One region of the Bradyrhizobium sp. BWA-3-5 genome, then DNA from elsewhere that is predicted to be linked to it. Evidence: predicted binding sites of a transcription regulator. Region 1 holds the regulator's gene; the other holds the start of a gene.
What was found. Region 1 encodes LexA, which represses DNA repair genes until DNA is damaged. Its sites were predicted from a motif close to TGTTCNNNNTGTGTTCNG; they were not measured.
Positions count from the first base shown of each region.

Region 2: a site for LexA is predicted at 5,198-5,215, ahead of RX331_RS34180 (DUF3072 domain-containing protein). Genes of this name have one in related genera too.

Region 1 covers NZ_CP136626.1:3,709,683-3,724,849, forward strand. Annotated here, with positions in the region: gene gltA (citrate synthase) at 1-34, opposite strand, end outside; gene gltX (glutamate--tRNA ligase) at 194-1,618, opposite strand; gene RX331_RS17910 (glutamine--tRNA ligase/YqeY domain fusion protein) at 1,764-3,446, shown strand; gene RX331_RS17915 (nuclear transport factor 2 family protein) at 3,472-3,873, shown strand; gene RX331_RS17920 (hypothetical protein) at 4,890-5,147, opposite strand; gene RX331_RS17925 (hypothetical protein) at 5,256-5,411, opposite strand; gene RX331_RS17930 (ComEC/Rec2 family competence protein) at 5,651-7,942, shown strand; gene RX331_RS17935 (hypothetical protein) at 7,950-8,120, opposite strand; gene RX331_RS17940 (hypothetical protein) at 8,258-8,680, opposite strand; gene lexA (transcriptional repressor LexA) at 8,942-9,643, opposite strand; gene glp (gephyrin-like molybdotransferase Glp) at 9,846-11,057, opposite strand; gene RX331_RS17955 (HAD family phosphatase) at 11,070-11,696, opposite strand; gene RX331_RS17960 (hypothetical protein) at 11,818-12,123, shown strand; gene RX331_RS17965 (GNAT family N-acetyltransferase) at 12,153-12,635, opposite strand; gene RX331_RS17970 (S41 family peptidase) at 12,909-14,240, shown strand; gene RX331_RS17975 (hypothetical protein) at 14,437-14,727, shown strand; gene RX331_RS17980 (hypothetical protein) at 14,965-15,167, shown strand, end outside.
Region 2 covers NZ_CP136626.1:7,105,639-7,120,805, reverse strand. Annotated here, with positions in the region: gene RX331_RS34210 (ABC transporter permease) at 1-81, shown strand, start outside; gene RX331_RS34205 (ABC transporter permease) at 81-896, shown strand; gene RX331_RS34200 (carbohydrate ABC transporter permease) at 1,001-1,852, opposite strand; gene RX331_RS34195 (sugar ABC transporter permease) at 1,849-2,721, opposite strand; gene RX331_RS34190 (ABC transporter substrate-binding protein) at 2,910-4,295, opposite strand; gene RX331_RS34185 (TfoX/Sxy family protein) at 4,515-4,898, opposite strand; gene RX331_RS34180 (DUF3072 domain-containing protein) at 4,954-5,133, opposite strand; gene RX331_RS34175 (hypothetical protein) at 5,283-5,528, shown strand; gene RX331_RS34170 (hypothetical protein) at 5,676-5,903, shown strand; gene RX331_RS34165 (hypothetical protein) at 5,941-6,153, opposite strand; gene RX331_RS34160 (AsmA family protein) at 6,254-8,179, opposite strand; gene RX331_RS34155 (CHAT domain-containing tetratricopeptide repeat protein) at 8,661-11,921, shown strand; gene RX331_RS34150 (hypothetical protein) at 11,971-12,399, shown strand; gene RX331_RS34145 (hypothetical protein) at 12,477-12,602, shown strand; gene RX331_RS34140 (hypothetical protein) at 12,602-13,369, shown strand; gene RX331_RS34135 (CoA transferase subunit A) at 13,454-14,161, shown strand; gene RX331_RS34130 (CoA transferase subunit B) at 14,184-14,834, shown strand; gene RX331_RS34125 (GNAT family N-acetyltransferase) at 14,839-15,167, shown strand, end outside.

The sequences.
Region 1 (15,167 bases):
GCGTTGCAGTCTTGTTGCTGGATTTGGCGTCCATCGTGAATCCCCGATGAAATCGTTACGAAAAACCGCGCTGCCCCTGGTGCCATTTTCAAGGCAGCAGCAAGGGAGCCGGCTTGTCTGGAAGCGGCGCTGAATGGGTTAGCTTATTGCCCTGTGCACTGCAAGACGGGCGGAAACCGGCATAAGGTAGGGGTTAGCCGCCGGCTTGATCGGCGAGGCGGGCAAGGCATTCCTCCCGCCCCAGGACGTCCAAAACGTCGAAAATCCCCGGGGAAGTCGTCCGTCCGGTCAGGGCCACCCGGAGCGGCTGGGCGACGGCGCCGAGCTTGAGGTTATTTTGCTCGGCGAAATTCCGCATGGCGGCTTCCGTCGTCTCGGCGCGCCAGTCGGTAACGGCATCCAGCGCCGTCCGCAGCCGGCCGATCAGGGCGCGGGTCTCCGGCGTCAGCAGCGCGGCGGCTTTGGCCTCGATCTGCAGCGGCCGGTCGGCGAAGATGAAATAGGCGCCCGAGATAAGCTCGATCAGCGTCTTGGCGCGCTCCTTCAGGCTCGGCATCGCGCGCAGCAGCTGCGCGCGTGTGGCGTCGCTCAGCTTGGCCTTGAGGTCGGCGCCTTCGGGGACGTAGTCGAGCACGCTCTCGAACTGCCTGAGCAACTCGCGGTCGTCGGCTTGGCGGATGTAGTGGCCGTTGAGGTTTTCCAGTTTTGCGAAATCGAAACGCGCCGCCGAGCGGCCGATCGCCGGCAGGTCGAACGCGTCGATCATCTCCTGCGTCGAGAAGATTTCCTGGTCGCCATGGCTCCAGCCGAGCCGGACGAGGTAATTGCGCAGCGCCGCCGGCAGGTATCCCATAGCGCGGTAGGCGTCGACACCGAGCGCGCCATGGCGCTTGGAGAGTTTTGAACCATCCGGCCCATGGATCAGCGGGATGTGGGACATGTTCGGGATGTCCCAGCCGAGCGCGTCGTAGATCTGCTTCTGGCGCGCGGCATTGATCAGATGGTCGTCGCCGCGAATGACGTGCGTCACGCCCATGTCGTGGTCGTCGACCACCACCGCCAGCATGTAGGTCGGGGTGCCATCGCCACGCAGCAGCACGAGGTCGTCGAGGTTCTCGTTCTGCCAGACCACGCGGCCCTGAACCTGGTCCTCGATCACGGTCTCGCCGATCTGTGGCGCCTTCAGCCGAATGGTCGGCTTCATGCCTTCAGGCGCCTGCGCCGGATCGCGGTCCCGCCACATCCCGTCATAGAGCCGGGTGCGCCCCTCGGCGCGCGCCTTCTCGCGCATCGCCGCCAGTTCCTCCGATGTGGCGTAGCAGCGGTATGCCTTGCCGCTGGCGAGCAGTTGCTCGGCCGCCTGGCGGTGTCTTGAGGCACGGCTGAACTGGTAAATGACCTCGCCGTCCCAATCGAGCTCGAGCCATTTCAGCCCGTCGAGAATGGCCGCGATGGCGGCCTCGGTCGAGCGCTCGCGGTCGGTATCCTCGATCCGCAGTAGCATCTTGCCGCCCGTCTTCTTGGCGTAAAGCCAGTTGAACAGCGCGGTCCGGGCACCGCCGATATGGAGGAAGCCGGTGGGCGAGGGGGCAAAGCGTGTGACGACGGGATCAGTCATTACCGGACGGGGCAGAGGTTCAGGAATTGGCGGTGGTGTATAGCAGGAACGGTGCATAACTAAAGCCTTTGCGACCGCAAAGTAGGCTTGGCTCACAGGGGCGAATTTGGCAGAAGGTTCGCCAATCCCTAACAGGAACTCGTAGATGACCACAGAACCGGTAACGGCAGAGGCGGGGCGCGATTTCATCCGCGACATCGTCCAGGCCGATCTCTCTTCCAAGAAACACAGCCGGATCGTGACCCGCTTCCCGCCGGAGCCGAACGGCTATCTGCACATCGGGCATGCCAAGTCGATTGCCCTCAATTTCGGCATCGCGCAGGAATTCGCCGGCAAGTGCCATCTGCGCTTCGACGACACCAACCCGACCAAGGAAGAGCAGGAATATATCGATTCCATCCAGGCCGACGTGCACTGGCTCGGCTACGACTGGGGAACCGACCTCTATTACGCCTCCGACTATTTCGAGCGGCTCTATGATTGGGCGGAGGGCCTGATCAAGGCCGGGAATGCCTATGTCGACGACCAGTCGCAGGAGGAAATCCGCGTTAATCGCGGCACGCTGACGGAACCCGGCAAGAACTCGCCGTTCCGTGACCGCACGGTCGAGGAGAACCTCGACCTCTTCCGGCGCATGAAGGCCGGTGAATTTCCGAACGGCGCCCGCGTGCTGCGCGCCAAGATCGACATGGCCGCCGGCAACATCAACCTGCGCGACCCCGTGCTCTATCGCATTCTGCATGCCGAGCATCCGCGCACCGGCACCACATGGTCGATCTATCCGAGCTACGACTACGCCCACGGCCAGTCGGACGCCATTGAAGGCATCACCCATTCGATCTGCACGCTGGAGTTCGAGGACCACCGGCCGCTCTATGAATGGCTGCTGGAAAAGCTACCGGTGCCGTCAAAGCCACGGCAGTACGAATTCGCGCGCCTCAACCTCACCTACACGCTGCTGTCCAAGCGCGTGCTGACGCAGCTCGTGCGCGACGGCCACGTCTCCGGCTGGGACGATCCGCGCATGCCGACCATCGCGGGCCTAAAGCGGCGCGGCGTGCCGCCGGCGGCGGTGCGCGAGTTCGTCAAGCGGATCGGCGTGGCGAAGGCCAACAGCATCGTCGATGTCGGCATGCTCGAGTTCTGCATCCGCGAGCATCTCAACAAATCGGCGCAGCGGCGCATGGCTGTGCTGCGGCCGCTCAAGGTCGTGATCGAGAATTATCCGGAAGGGCAGGTCGAGGAGCTCGAGGCCGTCAACCATCCCGACGATCCGTCCGCCGGCACGCGAAAAATTTCGTTCGGCCGCGAGCTCTATATCGAGCGCGACGACTTCATGGAGAACCCGCCGAAAAAATTCTTCCGCCTGTCGCCGGGCAACGAGGTGCGGCTGCGTTACGCCTATTTCGTCAAATGCACCGGCGTCATCAAGAACGGTGCCGGCGAAGTCGTCGAACTGCGTTGCACCTATGATCCCGCCACCAAGGGTGGCAACGCCCCCGACGGACGCAAGGTCAAGGCTACCATGCACTGGCTGTCGGCGAAGGACTCGGTGCCCGCCGAGATCCGCGTCTACAACCAGCTGTTCGCGAACCCGAGCCCGAATGCCGCGAATTTTGCCGCCGACCTCAATCCGGAGTCATTGGAGGTCCTGCCTGACGCTCGGATCGAGCCGTCGGTCGCGGGGGACAATTCCGGCGAGGTGATGCAGTTCGAGCGGCAGGGCTATTTCGTGCGCGACAAGGATTCCGCGCCCGGCAAGCCCGTTTTCAACCGCACCATCGGCCTGCGCGATACGTTTGCCAAGGAAGTCGGCGGGAAGGGCTGAAGTCCTATGGCCTAGGATCGCCTGGATGCAGAGCGCACCCCACGACATCGTCTCCGGCGTCATGAAGCGATGGGGCGCGGCGTTCACCCGGCTGGACGCCACGGGGCTCGCCGCGCTCTATTCGAAGCATGCGTTCTTCTTCGGCTCGAACCCGCTCCTCTACCACGGAAAAGACGGCGTGAAGGCCTATTTCGAAGGCCTGCCGCGCTGGCACTCGCCGTCCGTCGAATTCACCGATGTCAGGACCGCGCAGGCGGCGCCCGACCTGATCAACGTCGCAGGTACGGCGACGTTCACAATCGAGCAGGATGCCGAGCCGCTGGTCGTGAAAATCACCTGGGTCATCCTTCGCGAAGACGGCGACTGGAAGATCGTCAGTCACCACGTCTCGTCCAAGACCCCGCTGATTGACGGGGCGGGTCAGTAATTTTGTCGAACCAATAAACCCGATGGCCTGACCCCTTCATGTTCGGGCAGTGACATCGCATCGGCGGATCCGCCCGGCATTAATGTCAGAGCACGCGTGCTTGAAGTTGCCGGCATTGCATCGCGACCTGGCGAGTTGGCTGGGTCCTAGGGCGTTTGGGCTGTGCGAGGGCTTCCGTCTGGACGTATGACCAACTCGAATATGGCGACATGGGTGTCTTCCACCCAATACTCCAGCGTGTCACCGCAGATCGTACAGGATGCGTGACCAGTGTGCGGCACCAGAAACTTCTCGTCAGTGCGATGGTACTCGGCGCCGCAATTGTTACACCTGACAATGGTCGCCATTTCGGAAGTATGCGCCTCCGCTCACGCGTTTTCCAGTACGGATGGCTGCCATATTCCAACTGACCCACTGCCAATTACCAAGATTTTTTCGGTCGTTTCCGCGCACGTCTAGGGGGCACGCATGCTTCTCTCGTTCTGAACGCAATCGTGAATTCCAGTCGAGCCGAGAGGCGTAGACGTGTTGACGCCTGGTCGTGCGCGAACAATGCGCATCCTGCTGCGGCGCACCTTCAGAGCGCTTTAAAGGGCGCTCTTCCCGACGGTTCGCTGCCGGGTTTGGCTGGTCGGTCCGGGCCCAAAGCACGGCGGCAACACAACGCAGGCCGGACGGATGCGCTTTGAGCGCCGCACCACCGTATCAATGAGAGAGGGGAGGTGAGCATCATGCGCATTCAAACTGGCAAGACGTTGCCAGCCTGTTGGTGGGTGCGTGGCTGGTCGTTTCGCCGTTTGTCCTCGGCATGGCCGGTCCAGCCGTCTGGCTAACCATCGCACTCGGATTGGGCGTCATCCTGTTTGCCATCGAAGCATTCGTCATCCCTTCCTATCTGGAGGAATCATGTGTGAGCATGGTCACAAAGCTGCGCCACGCCCCTTCATGCTGAGATGGTGGACAGGCACATCGATGGCGGTAGGTCATGCAGCAGGCTGCGGCGCTGCACTAGCTCGCTAGCAGCCGCGGCAGATGCCCCGGATGGCTCTTGCGAGCTGGGCATCTTCGGCCGACATCGGCTCGTGAGGCTTTTGCTGCTCGGCCTCTTTGGCCTCGTTCGCCTTTTGCCGGGAAAGCCGCGCCGCCTCCTGGCGCTGATAGCAGGCCTCGCGATCGGCGCGCGCTTCGATGAAGCGGCATTGCTCCGGCGTTGCGGCACCGGCCGGAGAAAGCGTCAGGATCACCGCACATACAATCCAGGCCGAATGTTTCACGTTACTTCTTGTCCTGCTGTTCGAGACATAGCGCGGAATTGTAACCCCGGCGGGCATGTATTTCTTCCGGTTCCGTAGATTCAATATGACGCATCTATTGGGCGAGCGTCAGCGCGGGTCGCTCAATGCCGGCAGAATACCGCCGGTAATCTCCGACGTGTCGCCGGAGATGCGCCAAGCCGCCACTCCGACACATACCGTGAGCGTCAGAGCGATCATCAGCAGAAGCACGGAGGAAAACTGGCTCACATCGTATTCCGCCACGAACCTGAACTGCACAGAAACCAGCACGGCTGGCCGAGTCGATAAATGCAGTTGGGCTGACTTAATGGAGGTTTTCCACGGCGGATGAAGCGCTGTGCAGCGCTATCCGGTGCGGCGTACCTATCCGCCGGCGTGCATTTCCTGAGGTTTCTGCATCTGTTCTGCTAGCGGGCCCGATACACCGTCCGGTAGTCTTGCGCCATCCACGAGATCGTAAGGTGTAGTAAGGTGTAGGCTCGGTGGCGGATCAGGACGACACGTCGGGCCGAAAGCGCGGTTATGCCGGAACTTGGCCACCGCGCGCGGCGGTGCCCGTCGGCGGCCTTGCGCCGTCGCCGCCTGCATTCTGGCCGCCGCTGATCGAGACCGTGCGGGCATGGGCCCGCGCCGAAGCCGGCGCCGGGCGGCTGCTGCCCTGGGTGCCGGTGGCGTTCGGCTCGGGCATCGCGCTCTACTTCGCGGCCGATCATGAGCCGGTGCTGTCGGTGGCCGCCAGCCTGGCCATCGTGCTGTGCGCGGTGGCGGTCCTGTTGCGGCGGCAGAAGTTCTTTCCCGCTGCGGTGATGATCGCAGCCGTCGCGGCCGGCTTTGCGGTCGCCACCTGGAAGACGGCGCGGGTGGCGCATGGCGTGCTGGCGCGGCCGATGTTCTCGGTGTCGCTGACCGGCTTTGTCGAAACCCGCGACATCCGCGAGCGCACCGACCGTTTTGTGCTGCGCGTCGTCACCATGGAAAGCGCGCGGGGAACTTTGAAGCTGGAGCGCGTGCGGCTGTCGGTGAAGAAAGGCGCGGCGCCTGATGTCGGCAGTTTTGTCGAGCTGAAGGCGCGGCTGTTGCCGCCGCTCGGGCCGGTGCGGCCGGGCAGCTATGATTTCAGCCGCGACATGTTTTTCGCCGGCATCGGCGCCTCCGGCTTCGTGATGGGCGCGATCAAGACGGCCGAGCCGCCGGAGGGCGGCGGGCTGCGCCTGCGCTATTCCGCCTTCATGCAGGGCCTGCGGGACGCGATCGATGCGCGGATCAGGACCACGCTGGAAGGCGACAAACGCGCGATCGCAACCGCGCTGCTCACCGGGCGGCGCGATGCGATCTCGCCGCCGGTGAACGATGCGATGTTCATCTCCGGCCTCGGCCATGTGCTGTCGATCTCCGGCTACCACATGGCTGTCGTCGCCGGCGTCGTGTTCTTTGCGGTGCGGGCGCTGCTGGCGCTGTTTCCGGTGCTCACGGTCGGCTACGCCATCAAGAAATGGGCGGCGGCCGCCGCGCTCGCTGCCGCCGCGTTCTACCTCCTGCTCTCGGGCGCCGAGGTCGCGACGCAAAGGTCGTTCTTCATGACCGCCGTGGTGCTGATCGCGGTCATGGTCGACCGCCGCGCCATCACCTTCCGCACGCTCGCGGTCGCCGCCTTGATCGTGCTGGCGGTGGCGCCGGAGGCGCTGGTGCATCCGAGCTTCCAGATGTCGTTTGCCGCCACGCTGGGCCTGGTGGCGCTGGTGCAGATCGGCATGCCGCGCCTGTTCGCCGCGCCCGACAACAACGCGACCGCGCGGGCCGCGCTGTGGGGCGGCCGCGAGTTCACCATGCTGCTGCTGGCCTCCCTGGTGGCGGGGCTTGCGACCATGCCTTACGCGGCCTTTCACTTCCACCGGGTGACGCCCTATGGCGTGATCGCCAACCTCGCGGCGATGCCGGTGGTGTCGGCGGTCGTGATGCCGGCGGGCCTGCTCGGCCTCGTCGCCATGCCGTTCGGCTTCGATGGGCTGTTCTGGGCGATCATGGGTTTTGGCATCGACTGGATGATTGCGGTCACGCAATGGGTCGCGGCATTGCCCGGCGCGGTTGGCCGCATTCCGGCCTTCGGCATCGGCCCGCTGATCGCGGCGAGTATTGGCATCATCCTGCTCGGCCTGCTGCGCACGCCGCTGCGCTGGTCGGGCGCCGCGCTGGTGGTGCTGGCGGCGATGTGGGCGGCGCGGGTGACGCCACCGGATATTCTGATCTCTGCGGACGGCCGCCATGTCGGCGTCCGCGGCCAGGACGGCCGGCTGCATCTGATGCACGCGGTGAAGGGCTCGAAGGATACGTTCCTGCTGAAGGAGTGGCTGGCGGCGGATGCCGATGCGCGCAACGCAACCGATGCCACGCTCACCTCAGGCGTGTCCTGCGACGACCTCGGCTGCGTGGTGCCGTCTGCGGGCGGCCCGCTGGTCGCGCAGGCGTTCAGGCCGGAAGCGTTTGCGGATGATTGCGAGCGCACGGCGCTGATCGTGACGCTGCGGCAGGCGCCGGCCGCCTGCAGCGCTTCCGTGATCGACGGCGAGCGATTGCGGCGCCAGGGCGCGATGGCGCTAGGGCGAGGCAGGGAAGGCTTTGTCGTCGAGGCGGTCAAGCCGCGCGGGATCGACCGGCCGTGGTCGCCGGCCGTAGCTGAGGAGCGCGAGCCGGACGCCACCGTGCTGGCGCCGCGCGTGCCGGCGCGGGCCGTCGATGCGACGCCGGCCGAGGCGGACCTTCAGGCGGAAGAATAAATTGAGTTCAGCGATCGTCGTGCGGAGGAGCGACCGGTATCTCGAACGCGCCGAGGTGAAACTCCTCCGGCGCGTCAGGCTGCGAAGGCAGGTTGACCAACGTGAACGAGGCGTCGGGGAATTGCTGCCAGATCGCGAGATCGTCCGCGGTGACGGTGAGCCAGCCATAGCGGAACATGTACCGCCCCGGTGCAGTGACGCGTCCGGCTCTTTGCCATGTAATCTTGTTGACCACCGACTGCCCTCGGCGCCGATTTTCCAGGCAATATATCACGTAATCCGCCGGTTTGAACCGGCGGATTACATGCGCGGCGTTTAGCCGGTCACGATAGAAGCGGCCGGAGGCGCTTCGACGGCTTTCGGGGCGCGCTCGCCGCCGGTCTGGACCACCGGCAATTGCAGCACGGTCGCCCGCTGGCCTTCGCAAAGCTGCGTCACCAGCACATGGCTGCCATCGGGAAATTCGATCGCGTCATGGTGACGGTCGGCCACTTCGGGCTCGATCTGATTGAACTTGCCGACCCGCCACTCGGTGGTTCGCGTCCAGATCCAGCGGTTATCGTATCTGACGTCCTCGGCGAACGCCAGTTCGGTGCCGGGAAGCATGCAGACCGCCACTGCTGGTTCGCGCTCTGACGCAAAGCCGCGGGTCGAAGTACCGCGGAAGGTTGTGGTAACAAGCGTCTCGCCGACCCGGGCAGGGCGCGTCGCCACGGCGTGCAGGCTATAGTCACACATCGGATGGCTCCCTCGTTTGAGATAGCTGACCCGTGTCTGGAAGGAGGCACAGGCCTCTATCGCAGTGGATTTTATCGCAAGTGGACTTGGCAGAAGCTTTTCTTGGTTCGGGACAAATTCTGCGACTGGCCTGACTGCGATCAAAATCACAAGCGCGATAACGGGGCTTTGTTCCTTCACGCAGCAAAAAACCCCGGCCGATGGCCGGGGCTGGATGTCGTTGTCGTCATGTACGCCAACCGACAGACCAATATTTAAAGATCAGTATTTGCGGTACAGCCCGATCAGCTTGCCCTGGATTCGGACCCGGTTGGGCGGCAGGATGCGGACTTCATAGGCGGCGTTGGCCGGCTCGAGCGCGATCGAGGCGCCGCGGCGGCGGAAACGCTTTAGCGTGGCTTCCTCCTCGTCGATCAGCGCCACCACGATATCGCCGGTGTCGGCGGTCTCGTTGCGCTGGATCAGCGCCATGTCGCCGTCGAGAATGCCGGCATCGACCATGGAATCGCCGCGCACTTCGAGCGCGTAATGTTCGCCGGAGCCGAGCATGTCAGGCGGCACGCTGATCGTATGGCTGCGGGTCTGCAGCGCCTCGATCGGCGTGCCGGCGGCGATCCGGCCCATCACGGGCACGGCGACCGGACGATTGCCGTCGTCCTCGGCAACAGGCGGGCTTGAGGTGCGCTTGCCGAGCGTGCCTTCAATAACGCTTGGCGTGAAGCCGCGGCGGCCGTTGCCGGCTGTCGCAAGCTCCGGCAGCTTGATGACTTCGATGGCGCGGGCGCGGTTGGGCAGGCGGCGGATGAAGCCGCGCTCCTCCAGCGCCGTAATCAGGCGGTGGATTCCGGACTTCGAGCGCAGGTCGAGCGCGTCCTTCATCTCGTCGAAGGAGGGCGGCACGCCGGCCTCTTTCAGCCGTTCATTGATGAAACGCAGTAGCTCATACTGTTTGCGCGTAAGCATCGCGAGCAATCCCCCGGTTTGGTATCGTCGTTCGGTCTCGAATTTCAGCGCCCAGATCGCCGGAGTCCCCAAACTCCCAACCAGAGACACTAGCGCTCGAAACAAATCATGAACGGACACTATATGTTCGATATGTGTTCCGCAACCACTTAATTTCAGGTGAACGCATTGGCGATAGCGGCCGGATGCGCCGTTCGGCGCGTCATTCCGGCAGGCGCAGAAGCTCGCAACGCGACCCCTTCACGGCGGCCGGCGCGAATGGCGGACGTATCACAAGTGCCCGTGCCGCAGCGAGATTCCCGAGCAGTGAGGAGTCCTGGTGGGTGACCGGCACGGCCGTCAGCGTGCCGTCCTCGTGCTCTTCCAGGCGGGCGCGAAGATAATCTTCGCGCTGGTCGTTGGCGGCGAGGTCGCGGCCCAAAACGGCGCCTTCCCTGACGTGATGGACGTGGTCGCGGCCCGATAAAGCGCGAATCAGCGGCACCAGGAACAGGAATCCGCAGACATAGGAAGAGACGGGATTGCCGGGCAGGCCGATCACCCGCATCGAGCCGAGCCTGCCATGCATCATCGGCTTGCCCGGCCGCATCGCGATCCGCCAAAAGGCCATGGTCGTCCCTTCGGCTTCGAGCGACTGCTTGACGAGGTCATGGTCCCCGACGGACGCCCCGCCCATGGTAATCAGGACATCCGCGTTGGACTCGTTGGCACGGCGGATACCTTCCGTGGTGGCGGCAACGGTGTCGGCGGCCAGGCCGAGATCGACGACCTCGGCGCCCTCCGCCCGCGCCAGCGCGCGCAAGCCATAGCCGTTGGAGTAGACGATCTGGCCGGGGCCGGGGATCGTGCCGGGCATGACCAACTCGTCGCCTGTGCCCAGCACGGCCACTTTCGGGCGGCGGTGCACGGCGACTTCCGGATAGTTCATGCCGGCGGCGAGCGACAGGTCGCGGTCGGAGAGGCGGCGCCCGCGCTTCAGCAGCACGTCACCCTCACGGAAATCGACGCCGGCGGCGCGGATATGCCGCCCGGGGACGGCGGCTTCGGTGATGGTGATATGATCGCCGTCGACAGCCGTGTCTTCCTGGATGATGACGGCGTCGGCGCCGTCTGGGATGACGCCGCCGGTGAAAATTCGCACCGCTTCGCCGCGGCCGACCTTCCGTTCGAACGGGCGGCCAGCGGCGACCTCGCCGATCACTTTGAGCCGGGCGGAGAGATCGGCGGCATCCGTTGCGCGCACCGCATAGCCGTCCATCGCCGACATCGCCTCAGGCGGCTGGGTCCGCCGCGCCGCGACGTCGCGCGCCAGCACGCGGTGATGGGCGGCGTCCAGCGCGACCATTTCCTCGGGCAGGGGATCGGCGCCATCAAGGATCGCGGACAATGCATCGGCAACCGGCATCAAGGCCACGGGCAGACCTCCCTAAATTCCAAGTGCGGTCAGTGCCCTTGCCACGTCATCCGTCGATGTCACGTGGATGGCAGAAAGGCCGCGCGCCCGCGCGCCTTCGATATTGGCGGCTGAATCGTCGAAGAACAGGATCCGCGAGGCCGGCACGCCGATCGCTTTTATCACATGATCATAGGCTTCGGCGTCGGGTTTGCGCAAACCGATGCTCGAGGACAGGAAGATCTCGCGGAAGTGGCTGAGGACATCAGTATAGGCCCGCGAGAAATGCGCGACATGGGCCGGATTGGTATTGGAAAAGGCATAGAGCGGCAGGCGCCGCGCCGCACCGGCGAGAAGCGGGGCAATGCCGGGCATCTCGCCGGTGAAGATCGCGTTCCAGCCTTCCAGGAATTGGGCGTCCGTGATGGTGATGCCGAGCGACTGGCGCAGGTTTGCGAAGAACGCGGCGTCGTCGATCCGGCCGATCTCGTGATGCTTGAAACTGTCGTCGACAATGAAGCGCGCGGCGAGGTCAACAGGCGTGCAGCCCGCATGGCCTGCCCAGCACGCCATCACGCGGTCGAAGCTGATATCGAGCACGACGCGGCCGAGGTCGAACAACAGGACGTCGGCGGAGTGGGGCGCTGGCGGCGAATTCATGGCAGTCGTTTACAAAACTGATTGGGCATGGGCAACGGCTCGGACTGATTTCCGCTCGATCCGGCATTTAAGCCGGTCCGCGAGCTGTGCTAAGCGTTGGGTCAAAACAGGGAGTGGTGGCATGAAAATCGTGGGCAGAATTTTGAGCGCGACCGTTGTGATTGCATTCTTGGCTGGTCCCGCCTGGGGTCAGCAGGCCCGTCCTCCCGCCTACGGCGAGACCGACAAGGACAAGACGCCGGCCGAAATAAGGGCCGAGAAGGACGCCGAGCGGGCCTACCAGAGATCGCTCGGCAACATTCCCCAGCAGCAGAAGAGCGATCCCTGGGGAACGATGCGCGGCGACAGCGCCCCGCCGAAAGGCGCCGCCAAGGCGCCGGCACCCGGCAAGCCAAAGGCCAAATCCGCCGAAGGCGCGGCAAAGTAAGCAAAGTCCTTAAAGCCCGCATGGCCGGGCTATATGATCCGCTTCTCGAAGAACACGCTGCTCGCGATGGATTGTGGTGCCATCTTCGCATAGGCGCCGAACGCCGGACATTCCCGGAATCCCGTTCGTACATAGAGCCGCATCGCCGCGATCTGCCGGTCTCCCGTCTCCAGACGCAGCACGGTGAGGCCGGCATGGCGGACCTCGGCTTCGATGCGGGCCAGGATGGCGTCCGCAACGCCCTGTCCCCGCGCGGTGTGCCGCACGTACATGCGCTTGACCTCCGCGAAATCGGGAAAGAGGAAGACGCCGCCGCAGCCAACCGCCGCTCCGCGCAGTCTTGCGAGGAAGAATCGGACGTCCGGTTGAAAAATCGCGTCGAGCGTCAGGCCATGACGCTGCTCAGGCGAGTACTCCGCGGAGAGCACAGCCTCCAACTCACCGACGAGTGAGCGCACCTCGTCGGTCGCGGTCAGCGCAGGTTCGATCTGCACTTCGTTGCTATCAGCCATGACTGCCCCTTCGAACCGCGGAACCCGGCCGGGTCGATCCTACATTTGCACTCGATTAGGAAACTCAGCAAATGCGGTCGGCTTTCGGTGAGAAAATGTTCCTGTTTCGGGTGAATCGGATCAATTCGAGGCCGATAAGGGCTCCTTGAGGCCGTATTGCCCCGGGCGGGCATGCCTTGATCCGACCAAAAAGCCATTGTGTGTTGGCGGTGCCGGGACAGGGGCGCTGATTCAGGGGAATCGTGGGCGTCCGTTAGGGAAGGGACGCCCCATATGCGCAGGAATTTCGCCTTTCTTCTCGGCACGGTGACGGGTGTGTGTCTGACCCTTGTCGTGGCCGGACCACAGGGCGCCAATCTGGTCGCGGCGGCAAAGGCCGCGGCCCGTTCCGACACCTACAACCAGCTCAATCTGTTCGGCAGCGTGTTCGAACGGGTCAAGACCAGCTATGTCGAAAAGCCGGACGATTCCAAGCTGATGGAAGGCGCCATTAACGGCATGATCTCCGCGCTCGATCCTCATTCGCGCTACATGAATGAGAAAGGCTGGAGCGACATGCAGGAGACCACCCATGGCGAGTTCGGCGGGCTCGGCATCGAGGTCACGATGGAAGACGGCCTCGTCAAGGTGGTGACGCCGATCGACGATACGCCGGCGGCAAAGGCGGGCGTGCTGTCGGGCGACGTTATCACCCAGATCGACGACGAGGCGATTCAGGGTATGAGCCTCGAACAGGCGGTGAGCCGGATGAAGGGCCCGGCTAACAGCAAGATCCGGCTGAAGGTCGTGCGCAAGGGCGCCGCGCCGATCGAGGTTGCGATCGTGCGCGAGATCATCCGGGTGCGTCCGGTCAAATTCCGCACCGACGGCGGCGATATCGGCTACATCAGGATCACCCGTTTCAACGAGCAGACCACCGACGGCCTGAAAAAGGCGCTGGCCAACATCTCCAAGGAGATCCCGGCCGACAAGCTGGCGGGCTACGTCATCGACCTCCGCAACAATCCCGGCGGACTGCTCGACCAGGCGGTGTCGGTGTCGAGCGCCTTCATGAACCGGGGCGAGGTGGTTTCCACCCGCGGCCGCACCGCGGAGGAAACCCAGCGCTTCACCGCCCGCGGCGGCGACATCACCAAGGGCAAGCCGCTCGTCGTGCTGATCAACGGCGGCTCGGCCTCGGCGTCCGAGATCGTCGCTGGCGCGCTGCGCGATCACAAGCGCGCCACCCTGATCGGCACGCGCACCTTCGGCAAGGGCTCGGTACAGACCATCATTCCGCTCGGGCCGGGCAACGGCGCGCTGGCGCTGACCACGGCCCGTTACTTCACCCCATCAGGCCGCTCGATCCAGGCCCAGGGCATCGCGCCCGACATCGAGGTGCTGCAGGACGTGCCCGATGAATTCAAGGGCCGCGCCGATCTGAAGGGCGAAGCCTCGATGCGCGGCCATCTTGCCGCCGAGGGCACCGAGCAGACCGGCTCGCAGGCCTATGTTCCGCCGAACGAGAAGGATGACAAGGCGCTGACCGCGGCCTTCAACCTGCTGCGCGGCGTCACCGTGAATGCGAACGGTCCGGCGATGGCCAAGCGCGCGGTGCCGAACTGACGGGCGGCGGATGCGTTTCGGTGACTTGCCGCAAGGCGCGGACACAAAATCTCGAAAACAACCCCATGCACAGTAGAATGGGTCTGCTTTTCTGAGCTGCCGCACGGTTCCTGCGCGCTTCCTTCTTCATAATTCGGTCTGGAAACCATCGCGATCTCGCGCGTTGTGCCGAGGACAAGCCATGGGAGGATAGCGCATGCGAACCTCAATTTTCGCCATCATGATCGCTTTCGGAGCCGCTGGCGCCATGCCGGCACTGGCCCAGCAATCGACAACGCCCGGCCAGCAGCAGATTCAATCCCAGAAGCAAATGCAGGAGGAAGCGGACAAGGGCATCAAGACCCGCGCCTCCGGCGAATCCGGATTTGTGGGAGAGCAGCAAAAGCCGGGGTCTGCAGCGCATGCGCCCGGGCAACCCAATCCGAGCAGCCAGACCACGACAGGTGCGGGCACCGGCCCGGGCTCTGAGACCAGCAGTCCACGCTAGCTAAAGTTCCGATCTGTAGGTCGATTAGCGGAACGGTCAATAAACGATCAGCAATCGCGGGATCGACGCGATCGCTGGTCTGATTCCCTGCTCTGGTTATTGCATCAGCAAGGGCGTCTGGCGAACCGAAAAGCGTCACTTCGTTTGAAACCTGATCTCCGTTCGGGCCGTACTTCGGCACGGCGTGATTTTCATCGCGCCGGTTCCCGCCCGATTGCGTGTTCAAACGGAGTTGCCATGTCGAAGAAACGGATTTTGCTCACCCTGATCCTGTCCCTCGGTTCGACCGGCGCCCTGCAAGCCAATCCGCTGGATTCGCCCGGCATCGTCTATATCGACGGGAAGCCGTGCAACAGCGCCTGCCAATCCTACATGGCGTGGTCGGCACAGTCCTTGTCCGGCCGATACCGCGAGCAGCACGAGACAAATGTTGCGGTTCC
Region 2 (15,167 bases), 3.4 Mb from region 1:
ATCGCTCTCCTGGTGATGCTGGTGCCGCCGCTGTTATTGTACGACCGGCTGCAGCGCCGCACCCTGGCCGGAGGTGGCTGATGGCGAGCAGGGTCAACCACCTGTCGCGCCTCAACATCACCGCGCTCGCGCTCGGGATAGCGTTTCTGTACCTGCCGATCGTGATCCTCGTGATCTATTCGTTCAACGCCTCGCGGCTGGTCACGGTGTGGGGCGGCTGGTCCCTGCGCTGGTATTACGAGTTCTTCAACGACCGCGCGATGCTGGATGCGGCGTGGATGAGCTTGCGCGTCGCCGCGCTTTCGGCGACGTCAGCGACCGTGCTCGGCACGCTCGCCGCCGTGGCCCTGGTGCGCGGTGAGCGCTTCCGCGGCCGGGCGCTGTTTTCCGGCATGCTCTATGCGCCGCTGGTGATGCCCGAGGTGATCTCCGGCCTCTCGCTGCTGCTATTGTTCGTGGCGCTGAATGCCGAACGCGGCTTCTGGACGGTGACGATCGCCCATACCACGCTGACCATGTGCTTCGTCACGGTGGTCGTGCAGTCGCGCCTCGCCTCGCTCGACCGTAGCCTGGAGGAGGCCGCAATGGATCTCGGCTGCGATCCGGTGCAGGCCTTCCTTCGCGTCACGCTGCCGCTGATCCTTCCGGCGATCGTGGCGGGGTGGATGCTGGCATTCACGCTCTCGCTCGACGATGTCGTGATCGCGAGCTTCACCACCGGCCCCGGCTCGGCAACGCTGCCGATCCGGATCTATTCCGAGGTGCGGCTCGGCGTGAAACCCGAGATCAACGCGATCTGCACCATGGTGATCGCATTGATCGCCGTGATCGTCGTGATCGCCTCACTGGCGTCGAAACTGTCGAGCTCGGAAGCCAAAAGCGCCGCGCCGCTGTAGCCTCCGTCATTGCTGCGAGCGAAGCGAAGCAATCCATGGCTCCACTTGCCGAGAGATGGATTGCTTCGTCGCTTGCGCTCCTCGCAATGACGGCGAAGGTACGTTCAGGATTTAACCGCGCCGGCTGTCAGTCCGCCCACCATGTACCGCTTGAACGCGTAATAGATCGCGGCCGGCGGCAGGGCGTAGATGAAGCCGGTGGTCATCAAGAGTTCCCACGGCGAGTCGTCCGCGGCCAGGAAGTTGCCGAGCGCGACGGGCAGCGTGATCTCGGTATCCTTGGAGAGCAGCAGGAACGCGTAGAGATATTCGTTCCAGGCGAGCAGGATCGCGTAGGTGCCGATCGCGACCAGCGAAGGCATCATCAGCGGCACATAGACCAGGCGGAACAGCTGCAGCGTGGTGGCGCCGTCCATGGTGGCGGCTTCATCGAGCTCGACCGGCAGCTTGTCGGAGGCCTGCTTCAACACCCAGATCGCGTAGGGCGAGGCAATCGTCACCATCGCCAGGATCAGCGACCAGTGATTGTTGAGGAGGCCGTAATTGCCCATGGTGCGGTACATCGGCACGGCAAGGAACGCCGCGGGGATGAAGTAGGTGAGCAGCGCCAGATTCATCACCCAGCGCCCGCCGGGGACGCGCAGCCGCGAGATCGAGAACGCGGCGGCGGTTGCGATCACCAGCGTCAACGCGCCGGCGGAAAGCGCGATCACCACCGAATTGAAGAACTGGATCCAGAAATCGCGCAGGAAGTAGTGCTCCTGGTAGAACACGATCTTGAAATTGTTCAGCGTCGGATGCGCTGGCCACAGTTTTCCCGAGAACGCGTCCTCCTTCGGCGAGATCGCGAACAGGAACATGTGGTAGATCGGCACCATCGTCCAGATCAGCACGGGAATGCCGATCAGAAGCAGCTTGGCCTCGTTACCGATTTCTTTGAGGGAGGGCAGCTTCATCGCGACAACCGTTTCATCATGAAATAAACCAGCGGCAGCACCAGCGGCAGCGCGCAGACGATCGAGGCCATCGCGAGCGAAAGCTGGTCGAGCCGGAGATAGCGGATACCGAGGGTGGCCAGCACGTGGGTGAGGTCGGCGGGGCCGCCGCCGGTGAGCAGGTAAACGCTGTTGAAGTCGCCAAGCGTCCAGATCATCGAGAGCAGCGTGCAGGTGATGTAGAGCGTCTGCATTGACGGCCAGGTGATGTAGCGGAATTTCTGCGACCAACTCGCGCCGTCGACCTCGGCCGCCTCATAAAGGTCGTGCGAGATCGCAAGGCGCCCGGTCAAGAGGATCAGCGTCCAGAATGGCAGCGATTTCCAGATGTGCACGCCGATCGCCATGCCGAGCGCCACCGTCGGGTCGTTCAGCCAGTTCGGGCCGTCCTCGGCGGTGAACTTGAAGATCAGCTGGTTGATCACGCCCCATTCCGGATTGAGCATGAAGCGCACGGACAGGATGGTGGGGATCGACGGCACCGCCCAGGGCAGGATGAACAGCACCGACAGCCATTTGATCCAGGTGCGCTGCTGCGCAAAGAAGCCGGACAAAAACAGCGCGATCGCCATTTTGACGTTGATACCGACCAAGAGGAAGATCAGCGTGTTGACGGCGGCGCGCGCGAAGATCGGGTCATGCCAGAGCGCGACATAGCTTGCCGGATGCCGCGCCAGCCACAGGCCGTAGCCGACGGGGTAGACCACGAAGGCCAGGAACACGAGCAGATAGGGCGCCAGCAGCAGGATGCCCCAGATCTGCGGCGTCGTCAGGCGGGCTGACAGAGGCGGGCTTGGGATCGCGTGATCGCCTGAAAGCGTGATTGCCATAGATTACTCTTAGACGACATGTCTGCCCCGGCTACGCCGTCGTCCCTGCGAACGCAGGGACCCATAACCACAGGCGGTTGTTGTTGCGCAAAGCCGTTGACCAGCATCTTTCAAAACGGCCGCCGCGGCGTATGGGTCCCTGCGTTCGCAGGGACGACAGCACACCGCGGCGGCCGGCAATGGGTACTCTAACCCGCGACCTGCTTGATGCGGGCGATCAGTTCGTCGACGGCCTTGTCGACCGGCACCTTCTCGCTCACCACGCGGTTCATCGCCTTGGCCCAGACGTTCTCGTTGTTGAGAATCGTGAACTTCCAGTTCTTGGTGAAGTCGAACGGCGTGGTGCCGCCGGTGAACTGATTGTACACCGCCTTGCGATGCCGGTCAGCCTGCCAGAACGGGCTCTGCTGGCTGGCCGTCGTCACCGGGAACCAGCGCCCGAGCGCGCCTTCGATGTACGGGCGGAGATTCTCTTCCTGCATCAGGAACTTGACGAACTCCTTGCCCTCCGCCTTGTTCTTGGCGGACGCGAACATCAGACCGGTCTTGACGTCGGAGCGATACTTGATCGGGGTACCGTCCGGCTTGTTCGGGAAGGCTGCGGTGATGATAACCTCTTCGTAGTTCTTCTTGCCGAGCGCGCGCTGCTCCGGCGTCAGCGCCGGGTTGTTGGCGTCGTCGAGCCACTTCGCCGCGATCGAGATCGTGAAGTTGTGCGTCATCACGATCGTCTTGTTGTGGAAGGCAACGTTGTTGTCCGGGTCCTTCCAGGTGGTGGAGGAGGGCGGCGTGCAGCCCTTGATGTAGGTATCGGTGTAATCCTTGAGCGCCTTGATCAGGTTTTCCCGCGTCTTTGGATCGTCGACCAGGAGCTTGCCCTCGTCATCGACCAGCTTGACATTGTGAGCGTCCATGAAGGTGTAGAACGACTGGAAGCTGTCGGTGGATTCCACGCCCATCGGCTGGCCGACGGCATAGATGCGCTGACCGGTCGCCTTGCGGATCGCCGGCTGCACTTTGTCGCACCAGAACGACCAGTAGTCTTCCCACTTGGTCGGGATGTCGCTCTGCTTGAAGCCGGCCTGCTCCAGCATGTCCTGCCAGATCTGCACATGCATGCTCTGCTGCTTCAGCGGGAAGCCGTAATAGGCGCGCTTCTTGGCGACGTCGTTGTAGAGGTTGACGGTCTCCAGCGTGTTCGGCGCGAATGCCGGCTTCATCGGCGTCATGATGTCGGAAAGATCTTCCAGCTTGCCTTCGAACGCCCACTTGCCCTGCGCCTGCACGTCATAGCTGTCGGAATAGGCGACATCCGGCACAGTGCCGGAATCCAGCGCCGCCACCGTCTTCGGAATCATGTCCTGGATGGCGTATTGCGACAATTCGACCTTGATGCCGGTCTTGGCCTCGAATTTCTTGATCGCCTCGAGCAGTGCGTCGTCCTCAGACTTGTAGAAGCCTTTGCCGAACCAGACGGTGATGGTCTTCTGCTGGGCGAGCGCGGGTGCCGTGGCGTAAAACAGCCCGACGGCAGCAACGGCGAGCGAAAATGACTTTAGTCTCCTGGATATCACGTTGTTCTCCCTGAAAACGCCGGGCTTTTTAACCGGTTGGATAATGATAGCGCAACCATGCAGCCATATCCAGCCAGCAAATCCCAGACTTCTGTAGGGGAGGGATCGTTTGTGGCGTCATTGCGGGCGAGCCGGTCAATTCGTTAAAGCTTTGATGAAGCGGAACCAATCGGCCCCTGACCTGACCGATGACGGGCCAAAATCCAATGATGGCTGACGCTAATCCGCCTTGCGCCGGGCTTTCCGTCTTGGCGCCGCGCGTTCCCTGATCGCGGCAACGCGGTGCGCCGCCGCCAGCGCGGATCGCGCCCAGGCGACAAATTCCTCAGGCTCGTCGAACAGCCGCTCGGGGATGCGCCAGAAAGAGAGATCGATGGTGCCGCCGCCCTTCGCGTAGTTGAGCGGCGGATAGGCCTCGGCCTCCTTGAACGCTTCCTTGCTCTCGTCATCGACCCGGAGATAGAGCGTGTTCTCCGTCACCATGCCGAACATCACGCCGTCGCAGAACACGCCGGTCTTGCCGAACATGCGCCGCATGGTGATGCCGCCGAGCGGGGCGAGTTGCTCACGCAGGAATTCGGCAAAGGACTCGCTCGCAACCATTTTCTGTCCATCGCAAAAATATGCAACTCGCAGAGCGCGGTGATATGCGGGATCTTCAAAACGAATTCGCCAGCTCGATCTCCGCCTTGAGCGCCGCGATACGTCGTTCGGCCTCCTGTGCCGTCAAATTCTTCGCGAACAGTTTGGGCTGATAGGCCTCAGCGCTGAGGCTGCGCAGGGTTGCCAGTTGGCGGGGCGTCATCGGGGCGTCCACCTGGTCGGGGAGGCGGGACATCGGGAACTCCAAGGATTTTTCATCAGAGAATTTTCAATTGGATGTCGACTCTTAACTTGAAATTTGTTCTTTATTTGTTCTTATAGGGTTCTACCGCAGTGAGGTGGCCCATGGATAACAAACTTAATGAAATTCGTAGAAAAATCAGAATGTTGCGGACGGATATGCGGAGCGCGGAGGATAACATCCGCAAACAGGTGAACCGGGATGAGGATTGCTCGGTCGCCGCCACGCATCTCATGGCCATGCGGGCCACAATGGTCGGCCTGATCGGCGAGCGGAACCGGCTCGGCGGCGAGGAGCGGCTGCTCAGTGTCGATGAGCGGCTGAAGCTGGAGGCCCGTGCGGTCGGCCGGAAGCCCTCTACCGGCGTGCCCAACGGCCGTGAGCGATGACACTGTAGAGGCCCTGCGCCGGCGGATTATCGAGCTGGACCAGCTTGCGCGCCAGCGCGATCAATCCGGCCTGAACAATGCAAGGGCGCAGCTCCTGCTCTCGCGCAAGCGGGCGGAGCTGGAAGATTTCATCAACAGAGGCCGGCGATGTCAGGACCGCTCCGATGGTACGATCACAGCGCGGACAACCCGCCGTGGATAAACGCGCTGGCGGAAGTCCGCATCATGGCGACGCGCGAAGGCTGGTGCCACGCCCATGTCCAGGCGATCATCGTCGCGATCGATCAATATGCCGAAGCGGCGCTGGGTAACCGGAGTTATTTTCTGAACAAGCCGTATGGTGTCGGGGGTGGCCGGGGCAATGACGTGCCGTAGTGAAGCGAGCGGGACGAAAGGCTTCGGCTACGCTCGTCTAGACGTAGCCGGCGTTACCGCGATGCCTGTTCGGAAACAGGAAGATGAGCGGAAGCGCCAGCGGCCCGATAAACGCGGCAATCCACGCCCACACCGTGAAGCGCCGTCCGCGCCGCTCGGCAATTCGGCCGGCGAGGTACATTGAACCGATCGCCACGATGGTCAGCAATGCAAAGAGGATGTTGGCGTCGAAGGCAATGTCGGCACTCATTCCACGAGCTCCAATCCGGCATTGCGCCAAGCATAATATGGAACTGGCCGCCCGGCGACTGCCGCTCAGGCCGCTCTCATTTAATTGAGATGGCCGGCGATCAATTCGCCTTCGCGCCGTCAGCGGTCTCCGGCGCCGCCGGTTTCGCTCCGCCGCCGGTAAACCGCTCGATCACCGAGCGCACCGCGTCGCGCGTCTTGCGGTCCTTTACGGCGTCAAGCAGCGGGGCCGCGCCTGGCGAACGGCGGATCAGGCTCTCGGGATCGGGAAATACCAGCGGATCGTCCCACGGGCCCTGCACCACGAAGGGCAGCTCAAACCCCTTGTCACCGCCGGACGCAGCCGCCGTCAGGCTGGCGACGCCCTTGAGGTCGTATTCGCGGCTCGGCACCGAAGCGGTGCCGGTGAGCGTCAGGCGCGTCGTCGGGCCGTCGACGCGGATATCCTCCACGGTGGCAATGCCGTCGTTGAAGCGCACGGAAACGTTGAGACTGTCGTAGGGCGTCGAGCCGCTGCGCAGATTACCACTGCCGGACAGCGGCCGCCGCTCCAGCCGTTTCAGCAACTGCTCGATATTGAAGCCCGCGATCGCGCCGTCATGGCCGACCAGGGTTGCGGTGCCGTCGAGCGAGGAGGCGAGGCCGAACGGGCTGGCGCCTGACGCCACCAGCGAGACACCGAGATTGCCGCGGCCGGACAGCTTTGTGATGCCGAACAATTCATTGGCGCAAGCCTGCAGGTCGACATCGGTGAACTGCAACTGCGCCTTGACGTCGGCGACTGCGTCCGAGCGCGCGATCCCGAACGAACCCCTGGCAATGCCGCCATACATCTGCGCCTCGCCGACCGAGAGCGCCAGCGCGCCGTTGCGCAAATTGGCGCCGAGGGCAGTGCGGCCGAGCTTGGTCCCGCCGACCGTCACCCGCGCAGCCGACAAGCGCATATCGAGATCGGTGGCGGAGAGCGACGACAGGTCGAACAACTGCCTGTTCCAGTCGCGCGCGCCGCTCGCCAAAAGGCGGAACGTCGATATGTACGGCGTGAAATCGAGGTTGCCGGCGGCGAGCGTTGCCTGCAGCGTCTGACGGCCGTTATTGGCGACGGTCATCACGCCTTCGGCGACGTTGCCGTCGAGCTCGACATTCACGTTGGTGAGCGCCACCGAGGCGCCGACGACGTTGGCGCGGGCCTTCAGCGCGAAACGGCCGAAGCCGCCGCTGCCGGGCACCTGTCCTCCCATCCAGCGCAGCGCGTTGCGCAGCGACAGGCTGTCGACGGTCATGGTGCCTTCCATCATCAGGCTGGTGCGGTTGGCAACCGAGCCGTCGAACGCGAGTTTTAAGGGTGCGCTGATCAGCCGCGCCTTCAGGCCCGAGCGGTCGCCCGAGAGCATCGCGACGAAGTCGCTGGCGGAGATCGAGCCGTCGACGCGTTCGCCGCGAAAGTCGAACTGGCCGGTCGCCGCGAACGAACGCGAGATCGAGGGCCAGGCCAGCGAGAGATCGATGTCGCCGAGCTGTTCCTTGAGATTATTGGCGGCGTCCTCGTATTTCAGCACGCCATCCTGAATCCTGATCTCGGAAAACGACACTTGATTTTCCGCGCCGGGCCGCATCGTGCGCGCGATCCGTTCGACGAACGGCGTCCAGTTGCTTTCTCCGCTTGCCTCCCTGACGACGCGGATATGCGGCCGCAGCATCATGACATCGGCGATCTCGAAGCGGCGCAGCAGCAGCGGCAGCAGGCGCAGGTTGGCGGTCAGCACGTCGACCTGCAGCGCGGGATCGGTGGTGCCACCGCCCTTCAGCCCGACATTGTGAAAGGAGACGTAGCTGCCCGGAAACACGGACACGTCGATCGCGCCTGAAACAACCAGATCGAGCCCGGTGACGGCGCGGATCTGCGCCTCGACCGCCTGCCGGAGCGCATCGCGGTTGAGGAACCAGGAGGTTCCGATCAACGCGAGCACGGCGACGGCAAACACTGCCGCAATCGGCATCCCGAGGCGCTTCATTCCTTGGGCCATCGTCAATGACATATCCGGATCTGGTTAAACCGAAGTCGGGTTACTGCTATAGCGTTTATCTTGATTAGGGCAGGCCGCGCAAAGATTAGCCCGTGCCAATTCACACAACTTGAAGCGTTTTCGTGACCCTTTCAAGGCCAGCCCGGGGTCGGTTCCGGCGGCGGATCGCAAACCCAGGGCTCGGCCGCCCGAAGCCGTACCATTCCCGTACCATTACGGATCACCAGAAGGTCCGAAGCGTGGGCCGAAAATCTCATGGCGGCCCCGAAGAAACTTGCTAGTATTTCCCAATATTGTCCGGCCCTGATTTTTATTAAGGGGGTCATCCATGGTTTCGGCTAATAGCGCCCGTTTGCTCCTGCCCAAGAACTTTCTGACATCCGGCGCCACTTCAAAATGCGCCATTTCGACGGCAATTCTTGTTATGTTGGCCTCCGCGGCGCAGGCGCTGAGCATCGAAGCGGCGATAGAAAATTGCCGGATGAGCGTCGGCCGCCCGATGGTTCAGGCGTGCATGCGCGCCTCCGGCGGCAGGGAAAATCTCGAAGCCTGCCGTGCCCAAGCGACGCCACGTGTACGCGCCTGTGTCAAGGCCGCGCTCGACAAGGCCAACGGCCGCGCCAACGTAGCGGTCGCGATTCCAACCGAAGTCGCGCCCAAGGTGGCGCCCGGTAGCGCGCAACCGGCCGGCTTCGTCGCGCCGCCGAGAACGATCACCGACATTACCGCGATCCTGGACAGCGAGAAGGCCGATCTCAAGACGATCGAGGCGCTGAAAGCGAAGGCTGATGCCAAGCCGGGCAGGGAGGCAGGCGAGGACCTCGCTCAATTCTATTTCGATCGCGGTAACGCACGTGCCCAGCTCGGCCGGCTGGCCGATTCCATCGCCGACGCCTACAAAGCCATGGAAGTCGGACGTGGGACCGTTTCTGCCCTCCTGATGGGAAGGTTTATTACGCTCGCCGCCCAGCAGCACGGCGCGGCAGGCGATCCCAAGAAGGCCGTTGAAGTGTATCAGCGGCTGATTCGCGAGACGTCCAACCAAAGGGGAGCGAGGGGATTCTCGATCGGTGCCAACCGGGCTATTGCCACCTATCTTATTCAGATGGGCGATATCGGGCAGGCTGAAGCTTATCTCCGCCGCAGCCAGCCGCTGCTTCAGGAAGCGCGGACCAGCGGCAATCCCTTGATGCGGGCGGCATACAACACCTACGGCCAGAACTGGGAGGCCGAAGTCGAAATCGGTCGCGCCATGATTTTTGAAGCGCGGGGACAGTATCGCGATGCTGAGACTTCGTACAAGCTGGCCGAAATGCGCAAACGAGCGGCAATCAAGCCGATGTTGGCCTCCGAGAGTCCGCCGTCGGAGTCCAGTATGGTGCTCGCAGTCGATTTCAACGTCGTGAGCCAGGCCAGGGTAAAAGCGCGACAAGGGCGGCTGCAGGAAGCCGAGGTCGATGCGCGCCGTGCGCTGCTCTCGCAATTGAAGAACCAAGGCAAGTACAATCCGATCACGCCGCGCTTTGTTACCGGATTAGCCGACATTCTGGTCGAGCAGGGCCGTTACGCCGAAGCTGAGCAATTGGTCCGGGTTTCTCTTGAGATCATCCGAACCGTCGGCATTGCCGAGGATTCGCTCTCGAACGTGCAGCAGCTTTCGCAGCTTGGCAATATCCTGAACCTGCAGCGTAAGGGGGGAGCTGCGATTGCCGTGTTCGCGCAGCTGGACAAGGCGATCGCCAACTGGGAGCCGGCGCGACGGCAGAGCTTTGAACTAGGTGGCGGACGCATCACCTCGCTCTATGCCGCCGGGCAGGTCGATGCCGGCATTGCGGCCGCCGAGCAACTCGTGAAGAGGCAGGTTTCCAGGGTCGGAGAAAATCATGCCGATACAGCCTTGGCACGCGGCATTCTGGCGGTCGGTCTGATGCGCGCCGGACGCGACGCGGAAGCTGCTCGCGAATTCCGCACCGCGATCCCAATTCTGATGGCATACTCCCGCGAGAATGCGGATGACGATACGACCGCGGTCGCTGCACGTAACCTCCGCCTGCAGAATACTGTCGAAGCCTACCTCGTCATGCTGGCGCGCGAGAAAAACGCTTCCGGCGAGATCGGTGCCGAGACCTTCAGCCTGGCCGATGCCATTCGAGGTCGCTCCGTGCAGCAGGCGCTCGCAGCCTCGAGCGCACGCGCCGCGGCCAGCGATCCGGCACTGGCCGAACTGGTGCGCAAGGAGCAGGACCTTGGCAAGCAGATCAACGCGCAACTGGGCACGCTGAACAACGTGCTGTCGCTGTCATCGGCGGAACGGGACGAGAAGGGCGTGCAGGCGATAAACGCCTCGATCAACGCCCTGCGCGCCGATCGCCTCAAGGCGCAGCAGGAGATCGGCCAGCGCTTCCCGGCCTATGCCGGCCTGGTCTCACCGAAACCACCGTCGGTCGAGCACATCAGGGCGACGCTGGCTGAGGACGAGGCGATGCTGTCGTTCTATTTCGGACAGAACTACAGCTTCGTCTGGGCCGTCCCGAAGAGCGGTCCGGTCGCATTCGCCGCGATCAAGGCAAGCAGTGGCGACATCGAAAGCAAGGTGCGCAAGCTGCGCGAGGCTCTGGAGCCGCAGGCTGCGATGATTTCGGACATTCCGCCATTCGATCTCAAGCTCGCCCATGAACTCTATTCGCTACTGCTGCAGCCGGTGGAAAGCGGATGGAAGCCGGCGAATAACCTCATCATGGTGACCAATGGCGCGCTCGGCCTGCTGCCGCTGTCACTGTTGCCGACCGCGCCGTCTGAAGCTCGCAGCGACGACGATCCGCTGTTCTCAAGCTACAAGGACGTACCTTGGCTGGCGCGCACCCATGCCATCACCACCGTGCCGTCAGCGGCGGCGCTGCGCACGCTGCGGCAATTGCCGCCGGGCAAGGCGGGGCGCAGCGAGTTGATTGCGTTCGGCGATCCCTATTTCAGCAAGGAGCAGGAAGCTGAAGCCATCGCCAGCGAAAAGGTCAGACTCGCCGACGCCAGCGGCAATACCACGCGCGGCGGTCCGTTGAAACGGCGCAACAGCGTCAAGCTCGATGGCGTCGACAGCGCTGAACTGGCAATGTTGCCGCGACTTCCAGACACGTCGGAAGAGTTGAAATCGATTGCGCTGGCGTTGCAGGCCGATCCGTCAAAGGTTCTGAACCTCGGCAAGCAGGCGAGCGAGCAGGCGGTCAAGACGATGGATCTGTCCGGCTTCAAGGTGCTGGCGTTCGCGACCCACGGCCTGGTGCCTGGAGAGCTGAACGGCCTGTCGCAGCCGGCGCTGGCGATGTCCTCTCCGACCGTGACCGGCGGCGAGGGCGATGGGCTGCTGACCATGGAGGAAATACTTGGCCTCAAGCTCGATGCCGACTGGGTGGTGCTGTCGGCGTGCAACACCGGTACCGGCGCGGGCGCCGGAGCCGAGGCGGCATCGGGTCTCGGCCGCGCCTTTTTCTATGCCGGCACCCGCGCGCTCCTGGTGACCAACTGGTCGGTTCATTCCCAGTCGGCACGCGAACTGGTGGCCGACCTGTTCAAGCGGCAGGCGCAGGATCCGAAACTGACGCGCGGCGAAGCCTTGCGGCAGGCGATGATGGCGCTGATCGACGGCCCGGGTTATGCCGGCCCCGATGGCAAGACAGAATTCGCCTATGCCCATCCGTTATTCTGGGCGCCATACAGCATCATTGGCGACGGCGGTGTGCGATAGGTTGGTAACGAGGGGAGGAAGAGCAATCGTGCGAAGTTGGAAATTGGGGGTGCTGTTGGCAAGTGCTGCGGCCATCGCAGGTTCGTCGCCGGCACGCGCTGCGCAGGTTCTGATCACCCCCGAGGAAGCGGCGTTGCCGCCGCCGAAAGGCGCGGTGATAACGGAACGGCGGGGGATCACGCGAGGACCCAAAGTCGACGTGGTGACAAGCCCGGGAGAGCTTCGATCTCCGATGCGCTTTCAATTGAAATTTGAACCGTATGGCGGAGCGAAGATCGATCCTACCTCCGTCAAGGTGATCTATCTCCGCACCCCGAACGTCGATCTCACGCAGCGGATAAAAGCCTTTGTGCAACCGTCCGGCATCGACATTCCGGAAGTCGAGTTGCCAGCCGGCGAGCATATGGTGCGCGTAGACGTCAAGGACAGTGACGGGCGCATCGGGACCACGAGCTTCCTCCTCAAGGTTGTGCCCTGAGCACCGCCTGTCCATATTGCGCGCGCGAAAATCCGCCAGCGGCGCGCGTCTGCGGTTCCTGCTCGCGCGAAATAGCCGTGCCGGAAAAGCTGCTCACCGAGCGCGACGAACTGGCTCGCAAGCGTGACATGTTGCGGCTGGAACTGGACCAGGCGCGCACCGAGCTCGAAGCGCTCCGGCGGAAACGAAAGCGGTCAGCCTGATGGAATGCCCGTTCTGCGCTGAAACGATCAAGGATGAGGCCGTCGTTTGCAAGCATTGCTCGCGCGATCTGCGGATCGTGCGCCCGGTCATTGCCGAGATCCAGGAAATCGTCCTGGAACTGGACGGGCTGCAGCGCGAACTGGACCGTACCCGCGCGCGCATCGAACGGATTCGCTCGCCGGGCCATTTCTACGTTGTTCACTCGCTCGCCTATGTCGTCGTACCCGTCATCCTGCTGGTCGCCGCGCACATCTTTGTCACCATCACGTTGAATGTGAGCCCGCTTTATCTCCGGCTCGCCTCGGTGATTATCCCGCTGCCGTTCGGGCTGCTGATCCGTGCGCGTCACAAGGTCGGCTTTCGCGGCGCCATATTGGTCGGGTTTCTGACCGCGGCGATCGCGGTGACATGCATGCTGACCGTCACGGGTATCAACGACAATGTTCCGATCGTACCGGGGCCGTGGGTCGAGTGGCGGGAAGTGATTGAATATTCGCTGAGCATTGCGCTCGCCTTTGTCACTGGCAACATTCTCGGATCGCTGATCTTCGAGATCTTGCCAAAGACGATGACGCAAGGCGGCGGCAAGCCCAATCCCGTGGCTTACAAGCTGGCCGGCCTGCTCGGTCAGCATGTCGGCGAGGAGCATCTTCGCCGCCGCGCGCGGACCATCCAGGACCTCATGACGACCGCGGGTCCCCTGCTCGGGGTGGTTGGGACCGCGGCAGGCTCCATATACGCAGGTCTGAAGGGCGTCATCGGCTGAGTGCATTGACGCACCGCGAAGAATTCGCCTAATACTCCTGATAATGCCGGCTTTCGGCCGTTCCCTTCATCAGGTCTTATTTCCATGAACAAGGTTTATCCCGACGCCAAATCGGCACTCGATGGCGTTCTCAAGGACGGCATGATGATCATGTCGGGCGGCTTCGGCCTGTGCGGTATCGCCGAAACTCTTTCGGACGCGATCCGCGATTCCGGCGTCAAGAATCTGACGGTTGTTTCCAACAATGCGGGCGTCGACGGCATCGGCCTCAGCCGCCTGCTGGAAACCCGGCAGATTAGGAAAATGATCTCGTCCTATGTCGGCGAGAACAAGCTGTTCGCGCAGCAGTATCTCGCCGGCGAGCTGGAACTCGAGTTCAACCCGCAGGGCACGCTGGCCGAGCGCATCCGGGCCGGCGGCGCCGGTATCCCGGCGTTCTACACCAAGACCGGCGTCGGCACGCTGATCGCCGAAGGCAAGGAAGTGAAGGAATTCGACGGCGAGAAGTACATCATGGAGCGCGGCCTGTTTGCCGACCTCGCCATCGTGCACGCCTGGAAGGGCGACACCGCCGGTAACTTGATCTACCGCAAGACCGCGCGCAACTTTAACCCGATGATGGCGACCGCTGCGAAGATCACCGTGGCCGAAGTCGAGCAGCTGGTTCCGGCCGGCGAACTCAATCCGGACCACATCCACACGCCCGGCATTTTCGTCAAACGCATCATTGAAGTGGGCACCGGCAAGAAGCGGATCGAATTCCGCAACACCCGCCCGCGGCCGGCTGCTTGAGCGCACGCACAGGAGAAACGATATGGCCTGGACCCGTGAACAGATGGCTGCGCGCGCCGCGAAGGAATTGCGCGACGGCTACTACGTCAATCTCGGCATCGGCATTCCGACGCTGGTCTCGAACTACATCCCCGACGGCATGGACGTCAGCCTGCAGAGCGAGAACGGCATGCTCGGCATGGGCCCGTTCCCCTACGAGGGCGAGGAAGATGCCGACCTGATCAACGCCGGCAAGCAGACGGTGAGCGAACTGCCGTCGACCAGCTATTTCTCGAGCGCGGACTCCTTCGGTATGATCCGGGGCGGCCATATGGATCTATCGATCCTTGGCGCGATGCAGGTCGCCCAGAACGGCGATCTCGCCAACTGGATGATCCCGGGCAAGATGGTGAAGGGCATGGGCGGCGCGATGGACCTCGTCGCCGGCGTCAAGCGGGTGATTGTGGTGATGGAGCATTCCGCCAAGGACGGCCCGAAACTGCTGAAGAAGTGCAATTTGCCGCTGACCGGCGAGCGCGTGGTCGACATGGTCGTGACCGATCTTGCCGTCTTCACCATCGACAAACACGGCAAGGACGGCATGGCGCTGATCGAGCTCGCCGACGGGGTTACGCTGGACGAGGTGAAGGCCAAGACCGAGGCCGAATTCCGCGTCGCGCTGAAGAACGCCTGATGTGATGGCGGGGCGGTCGCAAGTAGCGATCCGTCCCGCGCGTCGCGAAGACGCAAGATTCATTGCCCGCAACATCCTGGCCTCGCAGCGCGGCCCATTCCGGCGCGGCTGGTTCGACATCGCCCTCGGTTGGGACGAGCCGCAATGTCTTGCGTTCGTCGAATGCATCGCGCTCGCGCCAACGCCATCGTGGTGGCACATCACTCACTTCATCGTCGCCGAGGTCGAGGGGGAGCCGGCGGCATCGCTGTGCGCGCTGCCCGCGGCCGGCCCCGAGGCCGCGCGAGCGGCGATCCAGGAGGTGGCGACCGCAATGGGGCTGGGCGCCACCGA